3 regions of the Streptomyces sp. NPDC057682 genome follow, and region 3 is predicted to be linked to each of the others. Evidence: predicted binding sites of a transcription regulator. Region 3 holds the regulator's gene; each other region holds the start of a gene.
What was found. The regulator HrcA, encoded in region 3, represses chaperone genes, less so after heat shock. The targets are predictions, from matches to a motif close to TTNGCACTCNGNNNNNCNGAGTGCNAA.
Positions count from the first base shown of each region.

Region 1: a site for HrcA is predicted at 2,249-2,275, ahead of groL (chaperonin GroEL). Genes of this name have one in related genera too.
Region 2: a site for HrcA is predicted at 1,711-1,737, ahead of groES (co-chaperone GroES). Genes of this name have one in related genera too.

Region 1 is NZ_JBHVIN010000029.1:40,943-44,897, reverse strand. It holds gene thrC (threonine synthase) at 1-1,114, shown strand, start outside; gene ACFVDM_RS36855 (MoaD/ThiS family protein) at 1,154-1,432, shown strand; gene ACFVDM_RS36850 (cold-shock protein) at 1,869-2,075, shown strand; gene groL (chaperonin GroEL) at 2,437-3,955, shown strand, end outside.
Region 2 is NZ_JBHVIN010000008.1:284,666-288,620, forward strand. It holds gene groL (chaperonin GroEL) at 1-1,147, opposite strand, end outside; gene groES (co-chaperone GroES) at 1,251-1,559, opposite strand; gene ACFVDM_RS17410 (hypothetical protein) at 1,869-2,432, shown strand; gene ACFVDM_RS17415 (polysaccharide deacetylase family protein) at 2,545-3,540, opposite strand; gene ACFVDM_RS17420 (methyltransferase domain-containing protein) at 3,670-3,955, shown strand, end outside.
Region 3 is NZ_JBHVIN010000002.1:453,394-457,348, reverse strand. It holds gene ACFVDM_RS04775 (DUF3097 domain-containing protein) at 1-377, opposite strand, end outside; gene ACFVDM_RS04770 (MBL fold metallo-hydrolase) at 518-1,249, opposite strand; gene hrcA (heat-inducible transcriptional repressor HrcA) at 1,435-2,451, shown strand; gene dnaJ (molecular chaperone DnaJ) at 2,452-3,591, shown strand; gene ACFVDM_RS04755 (nitronate monooxygenase) at 3,708-3,955, shown strand, end outside.

The sequences.
Region 1 (3,955 bases), on a different contig from region 3:
GAAGAAGCGCATCGAGGCCGGTCCGGACAACATCTGGCGTTACGCGCCGCTGCTGCCGGTGCCCGCCGACGTCGCCGAGAAGCCCAACCTCAACCCCGGCTTCACCAAGCTGGTCAAGGCCGACAACCTCGCCCGCGAGCTGGGCGTCACCGGCGGCCTGTACGTCAAGGACGACTCCGGCAACCCGACGCACTCCTTCAAGGACCGCGTCGTCGCGATCGCCGTCGAGGCCGCCCGCGCCTTCGGCTTCACCACCCTGTCCTGCTCCTCCACCGGCAACCTGGCCGGCGCCGTCGGCGCCGCCGCCGCCCGCGCCGGCCTGCGTTCCTGCGTCTTCATCCCGCACGACCTGGAGCAGGGCAAGGTCGTCATGGCCGCGGTGTACGGCGGCGAGCTGGTCGGCATCGAGGGCAACTACGACGACGTCAACCGCTTCTGCTCCGAGCTCATCGGCGACCCGCTGGGCGAGGGCTGGGGCTTCGTCAACGTCAACCTGCGCCCGTACTACGGCGAGGGCTCCAAGACCCTGGCGTACGAGATCTGCGAGCAGCTCGGCTGGCGGCTGCCCGACCAGATCGTCATCCCGATCGCGTCCGGCTCCCAGCTGACCAAGATCGACAAGGGGCTGCGCGAGCTGATCAAGCTCGGGCTGGTCGAGGACAAGCCGTACAAGATCTTCGGTGCCCAGGCCGAGGGCTGCTCCCCGGTCTCCGCCGCCTTCAAGGCCGGCCACGACGTGGTCCGCCCGCAGAAGCCGAACACGATCGCCAAGTCCCTCGCGATCGGCAACCCGGCCGACGGCCCGTACGTCCTGGACATCGCCCGCCGCACCGGCGGCGCGGTGGAGGACGTGAACGACGAGCAGATCGTCGACGCGATCAAGCTGCTGGCCCGCACCGAGGGCATCTTCGCCGAGACCGCGGGCGGCGTGACCGTCGGCGTGACGAAGAAGCTCATCGAGGACGGCCTGCTCGACCCGGCGCTCACCACCGTCGTCCTGAACACCGGGGACGGCCTCAAGACCCTGGACGCGGTGGCCGAGACCTCTCAGGCGACGGCCACGATCCGGCCGAACCTCGACGCGTTCCGCGCGGCCGGACTCGCCGGTAACTGAGTAGCTTTCGATCACCCGAGACTTCAGGAAGGGCACACCATGAGCGTCAAGGTCCGCATCCCCACCATCCTCCGTACCTACACCGGCGGCCAGGCCGAGGTCCCCGCGGAGGGTGCCGTCCTCTCCGAGGTGATCGAGTCCCTGGAGAAGAACCACCCGGGCATCGCCGCCCGCGTCCTGGACGACCAGGGCAAGCTCCGCCGCTTCGTCAACGTGTACGTCAACGACGACGACGTCCGCTTCGAGGGCGGCCTGGACACGGCCACCCCGGACGGCGCCGGCATCTCGATCATCCCCGCCGTCGCCGGCGGCTGCTGATCCCCGGGCCGCTCCGGGCGGCCCGACTCCACCGCGTCACCGGTATTGCCCCCTCCGCGAGAGAAGCGGAGGGGGCAATTCTGCATGGTTGAGCGCGGTAGAGTGTGGGAAGTCCCCTCCGCTGCCCGTGCCGCCCGCATACGAGAATGCGCCCGGCCACGACAAGATGCAGCCAAAGTGTTCGAGCAGCTTGCGCCATAAGTGGCCTTTGCCTGGCCCGACTTGCCCTGGAATCTCATGAATTCCCCATATTCGGGCGATCGGGGCTGCTCAGAATTCTCGTCTGATTGACCTGTTGCAGAGGGCAGTTGGGCAGATACATTCAGCCGCGGTCGACGCGTTCCGGCGCACGCACCCTCTCCTGACGGAGGGTGGGTTCTGACCCGGGTCCGCGAAGTGCGGTCCTGTGAAAGGGCCAGTAATAGGGGAGTTAGGCATGGCTCAGGGCACCGTCAAGTGGTTCAACGCGGAGAAGGGGTACGGCTTCATCGCGGTCGACGGTGGTGCGGATGTTTTCGTCCACTACAGCGCGATCCAGATGGACGGGTACCGCACCCTCGAAGAGGGTCAGCGAGTTGAGTTCGAGATCTCGCAGGGCCAGAAGGGGCCGCAGGCGGACATGGTCAAGCTCGCCGTCGGCTGAGCCCGGCCGGACACGACGCAGTCGGTCAACGACGCCACTCAGGCACGGAGGGCCCGGACCCAGGGGAAGCATCCCCGGGTACGGGCCCTCCGCGCGTGTGCGTCCACCTGCCCGGCCGCCCCTCCCGTCGCCCCCGGCCGCCCCTCCGGTTGTCCACACTCCGGAGGGAGGCGCTTGCACTCAAGGGGGTCGAGTGCTAATCATTGGGCTTAGCACTCTCCAGGTGAGAGTGACAGAACTTGGACCGGGCCGGTGAGGCCCGCAGGTCCGGTGGGGCAAGGAACCACCGGCACGCAGGCCGTCCGTCGCGGGCGCCACTCGGTCCGGAGCAATCCACCCCTGTCCGGGAGGACCACTTCACATGGCCAAGATCATCGCGTTCGACGAGGAGGCCCGGCGCGGTCTCGAGCGCGGCATGAACCAGCTCGCCGACGCCGTCAAGGTCACCCTTGGCCCCAAGGGTCGCAACGTCGTCCTCGAGAAGAAGTGGGGCGCCCCCACGATCACCAACGATGGTGTGTCCATCGCCAAGGAGATCGAGCTGGAGGACCCGTACGAGAAGATCGGTGCGGAGCTGGTCAAGGAGGTCGCCAAGAAGACGGACGACGTCGCCGGCGACGGTACGACCACCGCCACCGTTCTCGCCCAGGCGCTCGTCCGCGAGGGCCTGCGCAACGTGGCCGCGGGTGCGAACCCGATGGCTCTCAAGCGGGGCATCGAGAAGGCCGTCGAGGCCGTCTCCGCCGCCCTCCTGGAGCAGGCCAAGGACGTGGAGACCAAGGAGCAGATCGCTTCGACGGCCTCCATCTCCGCCGCCGACACCCAGATCGGCGAGCTCATCGCCGAGGCCATGGACAAGGTCGGCAAGGAAGGCGTCATCACCGTCGAGGAGTCCCAGACCTTCGGTCTGGAGCTGGAGCTCACCGAGGGTATGCGCTTCGACAAGGGCTACATCTCGGCGTACTTCGCCACCGACATGGAGCGCATGGAGTCGTCCCTGGACGACCCGTACATCCTGATCGTCAACTCCAAGGTCAGCAACGTGAAGGACCTCCTTCCGCTGCTGGAGAAGGTCATGCAGTCCGGCAAGCCGCTGCTGATCATCGCCGAGGACGTCGAGGGCGAGGCCCTGTCGACCCTGGTCGTCAACAAGATCCGTGGCACCTTCAAGTCCGTCGCCGTCAAGGCCCCGGGCTTCGGTGACCGCCGCAAGGCCATGCTCGGCGACATCGCCATCCTCACCGGTGGCACCGTCATCTCCGAGGAGGTCGGCCTCAAGCTGGAGAACGCCGGTCTCGACCTGCTCGGCCGCGCCCGCAAGGTCGTCATCACCAAGGACGAGACGACGATCGTCGACGGCGCCGGTGACAGCGACCAGGTCCAGGGCCGCGTCAACCAGATCCGTGCCGAGATCGAGAACTCCGACTCGGACTACGACCGCGAGAAGCTCCAGGAGCGTCTGGCGAAGCTGGCCGGCGGCGTGGCCGTCATCAAGGCCGGTGCCGCCACCGAGGTCGAGCTCAAGGAGCGCAAGCACCGCATCGAGGACGCGGTGCGCAACGCCAAGGCCGCCGTCGAGGAGGGCATCGTCGCCGGTGGTGGCGTGGCTCTGCTCCAGGCCTCGGCCGTCTTCGAGAAGCTGGAGCTCTCGGGTGACGAGGCGACCGGCGCCAACGCCGTCAAGCTGGCGCTGGAGGCCCCGCTGAAGCAGATCGCCGTCAACGGTGGTCTTGAGGGCGGCGTCGTCGTCGAGAAGGTGCGCAACCTGGCCGTCGGCCACGGTCTGAACGCCGCGACCGGCGAGTACGTCGACATGATCGCCGAGGGCATTCTCGACCCGGCGAAGGTCACGCGCTCCGCCCTGCAGAACGCCGCGTCCA
Region 2 (3,955 bases), on a different contig from region 3:
CACCGACGCGGATCACGCAGACACCGCCGGCCAGCTTCGCCAGACGCTCCTGGAGCTTCTCGCGGTCCCAGTCGGAGTCCGTGGCCTCGATCTCGGCCTTGATCTGGTTGACGCGGCCGGCGACCTCGTCGGACTTGCCGCCACCGTCGACGATGGTGGTGTCGTCCTTGGAGACGGTCACGCGGCGGGCGGTGCCCAGCACGTCCAGACCGGCCTGGTCGAGCTTGAGGCCGACCTCCTCGGCGATGACGGTCGCACCGGTGAGGGTGGCGATGTCGCCGAGCATGGCCTTGCGGCGGTCGCCGAAGCCCGGAGCCTTCACCGCGACGGCGTTGAAGGTGCCGCGGATCTTGTTGACGACCAGGGTCGACAGGGCCTCGCCCTCGACGTCCTCGGCGATGATCAGCAGCGGCTTGGAGCCACCGGCCTGGATGACCTTCTCCAGGAGCGGCAGCAGCTCCTGGATCGAGCCGATCTTGCCCTGGTGGATCAGGATGTACGGGTCGTCGAGGACGGCCTCCATACGCTCCTGGTCGGTCACCATGTACGGCGACAGGTAGCCCTTGTCGAAGGCCATGCCCTCGGTGAAGTCGAGGTCCAGACCGAAGGTGTTGGACTCCTCGACGGTGATGACGCCGTCCTTGCCGACCTTGTCCATCGCGTCCGCGATGAGCTCGCCGACCTGGGTGTCCTGCGCGGAGAGCGCGGCCACGGCGGCGATGTCGGACTTGTCCTCGATCGGGCGGGCGGTCGCGAGGAGCTCCTCGGACACGGCCTTGACCGCGGCGTCGATGCCCTTCTTCAGAGCGGCCGGGGAGGCGCCGGCGGCGACGTTGCGCAGACCCTCGCGGACGAGCGCCTGGGCGAGGACGGTGGCGGTGGTCGTACCGTCACCCGCGACGTCGTTGGTCTTGGTCGCGACCTCCTTCACCAGCTGGGCACCGAGGTTCTCGTACGGGTCGTCCAGCTCGACCTCGCGCGCGATGGTGACACCGTCGTTGGTGATGGTGGGGGCGCCGAACTTCTTGTCGATGACGACGTTGCGGCCCTTGGGGCCGATCGTCACCTTGACCGTGTCGGCAAGCTTGTTGACGCCGCGCTCAAGGGCGCGACGGGCGTCCTCGTCGAACTTCAGGATCTTCGCCATGGAGCTGAACTGTCCTCTCGAATACAAGAAAACTGCGCCCCTGCCGCCCGGCTAGTCATTTCGCTGGGGGCCAGGGGCGCAGAAGAAAGCGATGGTGGGTGAATTACTTCTCGATGATCGCGAGAACGTCGCGAGCCGAGAGGACGAGGTACTCCTCGCCGTTGTACTTCACCTCGGTGCCGCCGTACTTGCTGTACAGCACGACATCGCCGGTCTTGACGTCGAGCGGCAGACGCTCGCCGTTCTCGAAGCGGCCCGGACCCACGGCCAGGACGACGCCCTCCTGGGGCTTCTCCTTGGCAGTGTCCGGAATAACCAGGCCGGAGGCCGTGGTCTGCTCGGCGTCGAGCGGCTGGACCACAATGCGGTCCTCAAGCGGCTTGATCGCAACCTTGGAGCTGGCGGTCGACACGATCCGGTCTCCCCCTTCGGAGATCTCACGGGGTCAAAAGTGTGGGGTGGCGACCGCATGGGCCCGTCGTCGCGGGTGCCGGACCGGTCGGTCGCACGGAACTGCTGGCACTCTCCCTCGGGGAGTGCCAGAACCGAGACTATGACCGCGATTAGCACTCGGTCAAGCGGAGTGCCAACGCGCGCCGCTCGTGGCGGCCCGGGATCCCTCTCCGGGGCGACGGTACGCACGGCTGCGCGCCCGCAACGTTCGGGTCACCGTAAGGACAACGCGGGGGCCGGGCGGTCCGTTCCGGAGGACGGTGGCGTCATGCGCCCTCCCGCCCCCGGCATCGGCCGCCCGGCCCCCGCCCGCCCCGGCTCCCTCGTCCGGAACGCCCTCGACCTGACGGCCGGTCTGCTCGCCACCGGCCTGGAGGTGCTGGTCTGCGGGATGGTGGTCTTCCTCGCGGACCAGCCGGAGCGGGACTTCTCCCGTCCGCCCGTCCCGGATCCCGGTCCGCCCCCGATGGACTGGACGACCACGCTCGTCCTCGGCTCGTTCGCCGCGGCCGTCTGCCTCATCGGCCTGGTGCTGCTGCGTCACGGGCTGCCGCTGGCGGGCATCGTGCAGCTGATCGCGGCGGGCGTCTTCTGCGTGCTGGCGCTGGTGTCCTGGCACAGCCACTACCGCGCGGCGCACCCCGAGGGCGCCGCCCCGGCCGCCTTCGCCCCGGACCGCGCCGGCCACCGGTGGACCGGCCGCGCCCCGGATCCCGGGCCCGCCGCCGGGCGGCCGCAGGCGACGACGACCATCGCCCCGGGGGCCCCGTGGTCGCCGCGCACGGAGGCGGGCCGGGCCCGCTTCGCGGCGGGCGAGGGGTTCATCCGCTGAGCGGCCTTGCGCCCCAGCCGTTCGATCGGGTCGACCGACTGCGCGCACCCCGCGGTGGCGGTGAGGAGCGCACCGGCGGTCAGCAGTCCGGCCAGCAGCCGGTGCGCGCTTCTCATACGTAGTCCTCCAGCCGGGCCACCGCGTAGCCCTTGTCGGTGATGACCTTCATGACGGAGCGGATCAGGTCGGGCATGCTGCCCTTCCAGTCCTTCTCGCCCCGGAAGTGGGTGAGGATGATGTCGCCGGGGTGCAGGTCCCGGTCCTCCTCGCGCCACTCCATGTGGTCGGGGAAGGCCTCGGCCGCCCAGAGCGGTACGGCGGTGACGCCGCAGGACTTGGCGATGCGCAGGGTGTCGCCGTTGTAGTTGCCGTACGGCGGCCGGAAGAGCCGGGGGCGTTCGCCGTACTGCTGCTGGAGGATGTCCTGCTGGTCGCAGATCTCTCGCTTCTGCTCCGCGTACGAGAGCCCCGGCAGATAGCGGTGGTTCAGGGTGTGGTTGCCGATGACGGCGCCGCGGGCCTCGGCCTCCTTGAAGTAGGCGTAGTCGTCGCGCACCAGGTAGTCGGTGAGGAAGGCGCTGTACGGGATGTTCAGCTCCGACATCATCCTGATCAGCTCGGGGTCCTTGTCGTCCCCGTCGTCCATCGTCAGGAAGACGACCTTCTCCTTGGTGGGGACGGTGGTGAAGACCGGCGGGAGCGAGGCGTCGCCGCCCTCGACCTCGAAGCCCTTGCGGGTGGTGAGGCGCGGTTTGACGGCCGGGGGCAGCGGCGGGGTCAGCGGGGTCTTCGCCAGCCCCCACTTTTTGGCGGCGACCGCGCGGGCGGCCTGCGCCCTGCGGGCCTTCTCCGCCTGTCCGGCGACCGAGCCGGCCGCTCCGGCCGGGGGTCCGGCCGCGGGTCCGCCCGGCTGTCCGGCACGGGCCGCGGCGGCCTTCACCGGGTCGGTCGCCCGCGTCTCGCCGGTCTCGGCCGCGCAGCCGGAACCGACGGCGGCGACCAGCAGCGCGGCGAGGACCGCGAAACCGGGCCGGCGCCGCAGATGCCCGGCGCCGGTCCGTCCGCGCCCCCGCCCGCCTGCCGTCTGAACCGGTCTGCGCCATTTCATGAGGAATTCTTCCTTTTGTCGTACTGGCTGCATGGCGCCGCATCCTGCCAGCCCGGAACCGGGCGGCCGGGCCGACACAGCGCCCGCCGCACACGGTCCCCCGGCTGGCGCGCAGCCGACTGGCCCACAATGGGGCGGGTGAACGCTCTCGCCCCGACCGGCCCGTCCGGTGATTCCGACGCCCTCACCGCCTTCCGGGCCCTGCGCACCCCCGAGGGGGCCGAGCTGCTGGCCGGGCTGCGCGACTACGACCCCGCCGCCGAACTGGCCACCGCCACCCGGCTGCGCCGCGACCATCCGGCCGCGCTCGTCTCGGCGGCCCTGGGGCAGGCCCGGCTGCGGCAGCGGGCGGTGGCGAAGTTCGGTGCCGAGGACGCGCACCGGATGTTCTTCACGCCCCACGGGGTGGAGCAGG
Region 3 (3,955 bases):
TCCACCAGCTCGGCGTCGTGCCGGCCCTCCACGTAGATCCGCCCGGCGCGCGCCACCCGCGCCCGCGCGCCGGGCACCGCGACCGAGCCCGAGGCCGTGCGCGCGGGACGCACCGGACCCCCGGCCGCCGGGCGCACCAGCGTGACGACGCGCCCCTCCAGCAGGAAGCCGCGCGGTGCCATCGGGAAGACCCGGTGCTTGCCGAACCGGTCCTCCAGGGTGACGGTCGGCCCCTCGGCGGTCTTCTCGCAGCGGATCACCGCACCGCAGAAGCCGGTGGCGACCTCCTCCACGACCAGATCGGGATCCGCGGGCACCTCGGGCACGGGGGCGGACCGCTTCCACGGCGGGGTCAGGTCCGGCTGGTAGCTGCGCATCGCACGACGATAAGCGGCGGGCGGTCCGCGGTCCCGCCTTTCGGCTCCACGCCGGGCCCGCCGCACGCCGGACCGCGGGCCGGTCCACCGAAATCACCTCGGGCCCGCCGCACGCCGGACCGCGGTCCCGCCCAACGGATTCACGCCGGGTCCGGCACGTCGAACCGCCGGGCCAGGTCGTCCCGCTGGGCCCGGACGAACGCGGCGTCCACCACGGCCCCGTGCCCCGGCACGTACCGGGCCTCCTCGCCGCCCAGCTCCAGCAGCCGGTCCAGGGAGGCCGGCCAGCGCGCGGGGACGGCGTCCGGGCCCGCCTGCGGCTCGCCCGACTCCTCGACGAGATCGCCGCAGAACACGACCGGGGGAGACCCGGGCACCAGGACGGCCAGGTCGTGGCCGCTGTGCGCCGCGCCGAGGTTCACCAGCAGCACCTCGCGCCCGCCGCCCAGATCGAGCACGGACTCGCCCGTCACCTCGTGCGCCGGGGCCACCAGCGCCTCGGCGGACTCGGCGGCGTCCCGTTCCGGCAGCCCCTGGGCCACGGCGTCGGCGCGCAGCTCCTCCGCCCCGGCCCGTAGCAGTGCGGCGGTGCCGGCCGCCCCGTACACCTGTGCCCCGGGGAACGCCGCGGTGCCGAGCACATGATCGAAATGGGGGTGGCTGAGTGCGATATGCGTCACCCTCCGGCCCAGCATCGCCTCTGCCTGGGCGCGCACTTCGGCGGCTTCGCGGAGTGACGAGCCGGTGTCGCAGAGCAGCACGCCGTCGGCCCCGGCCACCAGGAGAACGGTCGCGTCCCACACCGGAAGGCGTCGCCGCCCCACCCCGTGTCCGAGCCGCTCCCAGCCGAAGTCTTCCCAAGAGGCGTCCATACCGCGACGCTATCGGCAACGACCTGCGCAGTCTCGGGGTAGCGTGGCCGGTCGCCCTTGCTAGGGGGCCACCCCGTCGCCGTACACTGACCGGGGCAGGGCTGGCACTCGTCCGCGCAGAGTGCCAGGGACGGACCCGGGAACGGCCCGAGAACGACCGAGGTACACAGCTGGAGGTGTGCGCGATGCTCAGCGAACGCAGACTCGAAGTGTTGCGCGCCATCGTCCAGGACTATGTCGGCACCGAGGAGCCCGTCGGCTCCAAGGCGCTCACCGAGCGGCACAAGCTGGGGGTCTCCCCGGCCACCGTGCGCAACGACATGGCGGTGCTGGAGGACGAGGGATTCATCGCCCAGCCGCACACCAGCGCCGGGCGCATCCCGACGGACAAGGGCTACCGGCTCTTCGTCGACAAGCTCGCGGGCGTCAAGCCCCTGTCGTCGCCGGAGCGTCGCGCCATTCAGAACTTCCTCGACGGCGCGGTCGACCTCGACGACGTCGTGGGCCGCACCGTACGGCTGCTCGCGCAGCTGACCCGGCAGGTCGCCGTCGTGCAGTACCCCTCGCTGACCCGTTCGACGGTGCGGCACGTGGAGCTGCTCTCCCTGGCGCCCGCCCGGCTGATGCTCGTGCTCATCACGGACACCGGCCGGGTCGAACAGCGCATGGTGGACTGTCCCGCGCCCTTCGGCGAGACGTCCCTGGCGGATCTGCGCGCGCGGCTCAACAGCCGCGTCGTGGGCCGCCGTTTCGCGGACGTCCCGCAGCTGGTGCAGGACCTGCCGGAATCCTTCGAGAGCGAGGACCGGGGAACCGTGTCCACCGTGCTCTCGATCCTGCTCGAAACCCTCGTCGAGGAGACGGAGGAGCGGCTGATGATCGGCGGCACCTCCAACCTCACCCGCTTCGGACACGACTTCCCGGTGATGATCCGGCCGGTGCTGGAGGCACTGGAGGAGCAGGTCGTGCTGCTGAAGCTGCTCGGCGAGGCCAAGGACTCGGGCATGACCGTACGAATCGGGCATGAGAACGCCCACGAGGGGCTGAACTCCACGTCCGTCGTCGCGGTCGGCTACGGTTCGGGCGACGAGGCAGTCGCCAAACTCGGCGTGGTCGGACCGACCCGCATGGACTACCCCGGAACGATGGGAGCGGTACGCGCAGTGGCACGTTACGTCGGACAGATCCTGGCGGAGTCGTAAGTGGCCACGGACTACTACGCCGTACTCGGCGTGCGCCGCGACGCTTCCCAGGACGAGATCAAGAAGGCCTTCCGGAGGCTCGCCCGCGAGCTGCACCCGGACGTGAACCCCGATCCGAAGACCCAGGAGCGGTTCAAGGAGATCAACGCCGCCTACGAGGTGCTGTCGGACGCCCAGAAGAAGCAGGTCTACGACCTGGGCGGCGACCCGCTGTCCGCCTCCGGCGGCGGCGGTGCGGGCGGCTTCGGACAGGGCGGCTTCGGCAACTTCTCCGACATCATGGACGCCTTCTTCGGCACGGCCTCGCAGCGCGGACCGCGCTCGCGCACCCGCCGCGGCCAGGACGCCATGATCCGGCTGGAGATCGACCTCGCCGAGGCGGCCTTCGGGACGACCAAGGACATCCAGGTCGACACCGCCGTCGTCTGCACGACGTGCAGCGGCGAGGGCGCGGCCCCCGGCACCTCCGCGCAGACCTGTGACATGTGCCGCGGCCGCGGTGAGGTCTCCCAGGTCACCCGGTCCTTCCTGGGCCAGGTCATGACCTCGCGCCCCTGCCCGCAGTGCCAGGGCTTCGGCACGGTCGTGCCGACCCCGTGCCCGGAGTGCGCCGGTGACGGCCGCATCCGCTCCCGGCGCACGCTCACCGTGAAGATCCCCGCCGGTGTCGACAACGGCACCCGCATCCAGCTCGCGGGCGAGGGCGAGGTCGGCCCCGGCGGCGGCCCGGCCGGCGACCTGTACGTCGAGATCCACGAGCTGCCGCACAGCGTCTTCCAGCGGCGCGGCGACGATCTGCACTGCACGGTCACCATCCCCATGACGGCGGCGGCCCTCGGCACCAAGGTGCCGCTGGAGACGCTGGACGGTCTGGAGGAGGTCGACATCCGGCCCGGCACCCAGTCCGGCCAGTCCGTCCCGCTGCACGGGCGCGGTGTCACGCATCTGCGCGGCGGCGGCGGTCGCGGCGACCTCATCGTGCACGTCGAGGTGATGACCCCGACCAAGCTCGACCCCGAGCAGGAGCGGATGCTGCGCGAGCTGGCCAAGATCCGCGGCGAGGAGCGGCCCACCGGGCAGTTCCAGCCCGGCCAGCAGGGCCTGTTCTCGCGCCTCAAGGACGCGTTCAACGGCCGCTAGGGCGTGTGATCGATGAGGTACGGGCCCGGTTTCGCCGGGCCCGTACCTCATTTACGGACAAATCACGGACACGGGGTGTGCGTCACGGGACGGGAAGGACATGACACGATGCGGTCATGTCATCCGCACTGACCGATCTCTGCCGGTATCCGATCGTGCAGGCCCCGATGGCGGGCGGTGCCGCCTGTCCGGAACTGGTCGCCGCCGTCTGCGAGGCCGGCGGGCTCGGCTTCCTGGCCGCCGGGTACAAGACGGCGGACGGCATGTACCACGAGATCACCCAGACGCGCGGACTCACCGGCCGGCCCTTCGGCGTCAACCTCTTCATGCCGCAGCCCGTGCTCACCGACCCGGCCGCCGTCGA